Regions from separate parts of the Streptomyces sp. NPDC096012 genome, predicted to be linked through region 1. Evidence: riboswitches for the same ligand, from Rfam matches in the RefSeq annotation. Region 1 holds a riboswitch; the other holds the start of a gene.
What was found. Region 1 has a riboswitch for cyclic di-AMP ahead of ABVB68_RS34550 (M23 family metallopeptidase). Riboswitches for the same ligand answer to the same signal wherever they lie in the genome.

Region 1 (3,202 bases):
CAGTACACGGGTTCCGGCCCTGAGTGTTTTCCGCCCCGCCCCGCCGTACGCGGCGATCCAGGCCGCGTGGCGTACGTCACAGCAGGTCATCCGGTCGGTCCACACCGGTCGCCCCGTGCCCCCGGGCCCGCAAATCTGGACCTACGTCCGACACGTGGGAGACATGCGGTGCGCCCTGGTGAGGTGGAGGAGAACGCGTACGCCAGGGCCGGCGGCCGGCTTCCCGGCGATCTCGTGCCGGACCCGGGACTCGGCGACGAACCCGCACCCGTGCGCGGGACCCGCCGGCCCGGCCCGCGCGCCCTGGCCGGCGCCCTGCCGGCCCTGCTCATCGCGGGCGGCGTCCTCTACGGCCTGCTCACTCCCGAGGGCTTCACCGCCGTCCCGTTCTTCACCGCCGCGCCGCTGATCGCCGCGCCGCTGTACTCGCTGCGCACCACGGTCCTGACCGCCCTGACCGCCCTCGTCGCCGCGTACGCCGTGAACACCCAGACCGGCGGCCACTCGGCACCGGCCACCGTCACCGACGGGGTGACCGTCGCCACGGTCGCCCTGCTGGCCGTCGCCATCAACCGCGTGGTCCGGCTCGGCGACCGGCGGCTGGCCTCCGCCCGGGAGATCGCCGAGGCCGCACAACGGGCCGTCCTGCCCCGGCCCGCGGAGCGGATCGGCGGCTTCGAGATCGCCGCCTGCTACGAGGCGGCACGCCGGGACGCGTTCATCGGCGGCGACCTCTACGCGGTGCAGGACAGCCCGTACGGCGTCCGGCTGGTCGTCGGCGACGTGCGCGGCAAGGGGTTGAGCGCGGTCGCCGCCGTCGCCGTGGTGATCGGGGCGTTCCGGGAGGCGGCCGAGCAGGAGGCCACGCTGGAGGCGGTGGCCGAGCGGCTGGAGCGGGCACTGGCCCGCGAGGGCACCCGGCGGGACGGCATCGACGCGTTCGAGGGCTTCACCACCGCCGTCCTCGCCGAACTCCCACACGGCGACGGCGTCGTACGGGTCGTCAACCGCGGCCATCCGGCGCCGCTGATGCTGCACGCCGACGGCACCCTGCGCAGCCTGACCGCGCCCGAGCCCGCGCTGCCGCTCGGCATGCGCGACCTCGGCGGCTGGCCCGACCGGGCGCTGGAGGCCCGCTTCCCGAGCGGGGCCACCCTGCTGTTCTACACCGACGGCCTGTCCGAGGCCCGGGACGCCCACGGCCGCTTCTACGCACCCGAACGGCGGCTGGCCGGCCGTACCTTCCCCGGCCCCGGCGCCCTGCTGAGCCGGCTCGCCGAGGAGGTGCGGCGGCACTCCGGCGGCGGGATGGCGGACGACATGGCGCTGCTCGCCGTACGGCAGCCGTGACCGGTCTCACCGACCGTGACCGCGCGACCGCCGTCCGCAGAACACCCGCGTCACTCGGAAACCTCTGTGACTCATGAACTTCGGTCAACTCGCCCGTTTTGCAGCGATCTACAGGGTAAGTCCCTGCGTGGGAACGTTAATGATCAAGCCGAACGGCTTGGAAACCACCTACCGGGTCTATTAACGTTCGATAACGCAGCGCGGTCGTCCCAGCCGTCACAAGAGACGGCTCCGTGCGCACGCGCCGAATCCCGCGAGGGAACCGGGGAACCACCACCTTTGGGGTGAATCACGCGAAAGCCGTCGTGAACTCGCTGAGTCCACGTCCGGTTTACGCGCGTAGGAGACCTTCCTGCTCCGAACCCGTCAGCTAACCCGGTAGGCGGCGGAAGGAAAGGAGCGCGCCCGCGTGGCGTCCAACCGGCCTGCCCCAGAAGCCCCGTTCATACCGGCCCCCACCGAGTCCGAGACCTTCGGGTACGGCTCCTACCGCGCCGACGAGGGCCCCTGGGAGGAGTGGAATCCCACCGAGGAATCCATCACCCCGGTCCGCGGCCGGCACCGCGTCGCCAAGCAGCGCGGCGGATTCGCCCGCAGCTCCACCGTCCTCGGCGTCGGCGTGATCGCCGCGGTCGGCGCGGGCGGGATGGCCAGCGCCAACACCGGGAAGCCGCCGGTGTCCCTCTCCCTGCCGGACCTGCCCTCCATGGGTTCGCTGTTCGAGGACGGCTCCTCCCCGGCGCCCGAGGCGAGCACCACCGCGCTCAGCGACGTCGGCGTGACCCCCGCGGACACCGAGCGGAACACCGGCGCGGGCGAGACCCTGCGCAACCGGATCATGGCCCAGGCCGAGCAGCAGCAGAGCAAGGCCGACAGCAGGGCCACCGCCGCCGCACTGGCCGCGGCCCAGAAGCAGAGCGCGGACGCCGCGGCCAAGGCGCAGAAGGAGGCCGCCGCCAAGGCCGCCGCCGACAAGAAGAAGGCGGACGCCGACGCCGCGAAGGCGGCCGAGGCCAAGAGGCTGGCCGAGCTGGCCAAGCAGTACACGCTGCCGACGTCCTCGTACACGATCACCTCGACCTTCGGCCAGGCCGGCTCGATGTGGTCCTCCGGCTACCACACCGGCCTCGACTTCGCCGCCCCCACCGGCACCCTCATCAAGGCCATCCACAGCGGCACGGTCACCCAGGCGGGCTGGGCCGGCTCCTATGGCTACCGCACGGTCCTCACCCTCGACGACGGCACCGAACTGTGGTTCTGCCACCAGTCCTCGATCAGTGTCTCCGTCGGCCAGAAGGTCGGCACCGGTGACGTCATCGGCCGGGTCGGCGCCACCGGCAACGTCACCGGCCCGCACCTGCATCTGGAGGTCCACCCGAACGGCGACGCCACCGGCATCGACCCGATGGTCTGGCTGCGCGGCAAGGGCCTCAACCCCTGACCTTCGCGGGCCTTCGCCCCGGTGGCCCGCGGGGCCTCCCGGACGCGAGCCCCGTCGGGCCCCCGGGGGAGGAACCCCGTCGGGTCCCGGGGAGAAATCCCGTCGGGTCCTGGGGGTGACCCTGAGGGTGCTGCCTTTGCGGGAACTTGGCGCCGACAGCGGAATGGGATCATCCGCTGTCGGCGTTGACGTGGAGTATGACTTCTCTGCGCAAACTCGGTTCCTCCGACCTCGAGGTCTTCCCGCTCGCCCTCGGCGGCAACGTCTTCGGCTGGACCGCCGACGAGCAGGCGTCCTTCGACGTGCTCGACGCCTACACGGCCGCCGGCGGCAACTTCGTCGACACCGCCGACAGCTACAGCGCCTGGGTCGAGGGAAACAAGGGCGGCGAGTCCGAGACGATCATCGGCA
Region 2 (3,202 bases), on a different contig from region 1:
CCAGGCGATCTTGTGGCGCAGCTGGGTGAGCGTCGAGGTCAGCGAGGGGCTGCCGGAGGCCTGCGCGAGCGTCTCGTGGAACCAGCCGCCCAGCGAGCGCAGATCCTCGCTGCCACCACTCCTGGCCCGCTCCTGGCCGAGCCTGACCAGGCCTCGCAGCACCTTGAGGTGGGCCTCCGTCCGCCGCTGCGCGGCCCGGCCGGCGCCGAGCGGCTCCAGGAGCACGCGCATCTCCAGCAGGTCGGCGGCCTCCTCCTCGGTGGGCTCGGCCACGCACGCGCCCGCGTGCCGGCGGGTCACCACGAACCCCTCCGCCTCCAGGGTGCGCAGGGCCTCACGGACGGGGACGCGCGAGACGCCGTAGCGGCGGGCCAGGACTTCCTCGGTGAGGCGGCCGCCGCGCTCGTGGACACCGGCGACGATGTCGTCCCTGATCGCCGTGCACACCGAGTGCGCCGGAATACGCATGCCCGACCTCCGCCTTAATTCCCGTGAAACGTCGACGATGGACGCGTGTTCCGCGACTCTATTCCAATACGCGGGAATTTCCGACGGCGGGCCGGAATTCATGGATATTTTTTGGCCCTGGGGGGGACCAGCAGGACCCTGCGGAGAACGGCGGGACCCCGCGGAGAACGGCGAAAGCCCCGGCTCGGTGAGCCGGGGCTTCGGGTGCCGTGCGAGGCTTCGGATCCCGTGCGGCGGGCGCGTCGGACGCCACGCCGAGGCCGTGCCCGCGGAGGGGTCGGACGTCGCCGCCGTGCTCGCCGAGGCGTCAGACGTTCACGCCGTGCTTGCGGAGGTAGGCGACGGGGTCGATGTCGGAGCCGTAGTCGGGGCTCGTGCGGGCCTCGAAGTGGAGGTGCGGGCCGGTGGTGTTGCCGGTCGCGCCGGACAGGCCGATCTGCTGGCCCGGTACGACCTTCTGGCCCACGGTGACCCCGATGGACGACAGGTGACCGTACTGGGTGTACGTGCCGTCGGCCATCCGGATCACGATCTGGTTGCCGTACGCGCCGCCCCAGCCGACGGTTTCGACGGTGCCGGAGCCGACCGCGTGGACGGTGGTGCCGCTGGCCGCGTGGAAGTCGATGCCGGTGTGCGAGCCGGAGGACCACAACGAACTGCTGGCCTGGTAGCCCGTGGAGACGTAGGAGTGCGCGATCGGGGCGACGAAGGCGTTCAGCCGCTTGCGCTCGGCCTCGCGGGCCGCGCGTTCCTTGGCCACGCGCTCCAGCTTCACCCGCTCGGCGGCCGCCTTGGCCGCGGCCTGCTCGGCCGCCTTCTGCTCGGCGGCCTGCCGCTGGGCGTCCGCCTGCGCGTCGATCCGCTCGGCCACGCCGTCGCTCACCGTGAGGACGGGCGTGAGGCCGGTCTGCTCCACGGAGTTCTCGGCGGCGAGTGCCGGGGAGGCGGCGAGGGTGCCGATGACACCGGTGGTGGTGAGGGCCGCGATACCGGCCGCCTGAGCGGTGGTGCGCTTGACCCGGCCGGGCTTGCGATGCTTCCCGGTGGCGCACATGAACGCCATGAAGTGGCTGGTCCTTTCCTTCCCTCTCGCCTACCGGGTTAGCTGACGGGTTCGGAGCAGGAAGGTCTCCTACGGGCCCCCTCGCTCTCGCGCGGGCGTCCGATTCACCCCAGGGACGTGGGTCCCCGGCTCCCCTGGCTCGCGCCGTACGGGGACTCGGCGATGACTGTCCGGTGCCGCGGGTGCGGCGCACTGCCTGACGAACAGCCCGCATGACCGTACGGATGCCTGCTTTCAATCCTCAAACGGATCCGGGCTTTTGTAGCGCATCCCACAGGGCAGACAGGAAACCTCCGCCCCAATCGGGCATCCGGGGAAGGGAGTGGAACGGCGTGGGGCCCTGACGGCCTGTAGGCCGTCAGGGCCCCACGCGCGCGTGCCGCTGCTCGGCGCGACGGCTACTCGGCGGCGACGACGGTGACTTCGCCGATGCCCAGTGCCTCGACCGGAGCCTTGATCTGGGAGGCGTCACCGACGAGGACGGTCACCAGCCGGTCCACCGGGAAGGCGTTGACGGCGGCCGCGGTGGCCTCCACCGTGCCCGTCGCGGCCAGCCGCTGGTACATCGTCGCCTGGAAGTCGTCGGGCAGGTGCTGCTCGACCTGGTCGGCCAGGGTGCTCGCCACCGCGGCCGCGGTCTCGTACTTCAGCGGTGCCACCCCGACCAGGTTCTGTACGGCGACGTCCCGCTCGGCGTCGGTCAGACCCTCCGCCGCGAGGGTGCGCAGCACCTTCCACAGGTCGTCCAGCGCAGGACCGGTGTTGGGGGTGTCCACCGAGCCGCTGATGGCGAGCATCGAGGCGCCCGTGCCGTCCGGGGCCGACCTCATGACCTGGCCGAAGGCGCGCACGCCGTAGGTGTAGCCCTTCTCCTCGCGCAGGACGCGGTCCAGGCGGGAGGTGAGGGTGCCGCCGAGGCAGTAGGTGCCGAGCACCTGGGCCGGCCAGACGCGGTCGTGCCGGTCCGGGCCGATCCGGCCGATGAGCAGCTGCGTCTGCACGGCGCCGGGCCGGTCCACGATGATCACGCGGCCGGTGTCGTCGGCCGTCACCGGCGGCACCGGCCGCGGCTCGCCGGGGGTACCGGTCCACGCGCCCAGGGTGCCCCCGAGCAGCTCGTCCAGGTCGATCCCGGTGAGATCGCCGACGACGACCGCGGTGGCCGTCGCGGGGCGGACGTGCCGGTCGTAGAAGGCGCGCACGGAGGCCGCGTCGATCTTCTCGACCGTCTCCTCGGTGCCCTGGCGCGGGCGGGACATGCGCGAGGTCGCCGGGAACAGCTCCTTGGAGAGCTCCTTGGCGGCCCGGCGGGCGGGGCTGGCCAGCTCGTGCGGGATCTCGTCCAGGCGGTTGCGGACCAGCCGCTCGACCTCGCTCTCGGCGAACGCCGGGGCGCGCAGGGCGTCGGCGAGCAGGCCGAGACCCTTGGCCAGGCGGGAGGCCGGGACCTCCAGGCTGAGCCGGACACCGGGGTGGTCGGCGTGCGCGTCCAGCGTGGCGCCGGCGCGCTCCAGCTCGGCGGCGAAGTCCTCGGCGGAGTGCTGGTCGGTGCCCTCGGAGAAGGCCCGCGCCATGATCGTGGCGACGCCGTCGAGGCCGACCGGCTCGGCGTCCAGGGGCGCGTCGAGCAGCACCTCGACGGCGACGACCTGCTGCCCGGGGCGGTGGCAG

Region 2: it holds a riboswitch for cyclic di-AMP, as region 1 does, so the genes downstream of both, ABVB68_RS21305 (M23 family metallopeptidase) here and ABVB68_RS34550 (M23 family metallopeptidase) in region 1, are expected to answer to the same signal.

What each region holds. Positions count from the first base shown of each region.
Region 1 covers NZ_JBEOTD010000060.1:10,827-14,028, forward strand. Annotated here, with positions in the region: gene ABVB68_RS34545 (PP2C family protein-serine/threonine phosphatase) at 169-1,350, shown strand; cyclic di-AMP (ydaO/yuaA leader) riboswitch at 1,583-1,750, shown strand; gene ABVB68_RS34550 (M23 family metallopeptidase) at 1,760-2,791, shown strand; gene ABVB68_RS34555 (aldo/keto reductase) at 2,989-3,202, shown strand, end outside.
Region 2 covers NZ_JBEOTD010000022.1:9,165-12,366, forward strand. Annotated here, with positions in the region: gene ABVB68_RS21300 (GntR family transcriptional regulator) at 1-468, opposite strand, end outside; gene ABVB68_RS21305 (M23 family metallopeptidase) at 776-1,531, opposite strand; cyclic di-AMP (ydaO/yuaA leader) riboswitch at 1,544-1,703, opposite strand; gene ABVB68_RS21310 (M16 family metallopeptidase) at 1,930-3,202, opposite strand, start outside.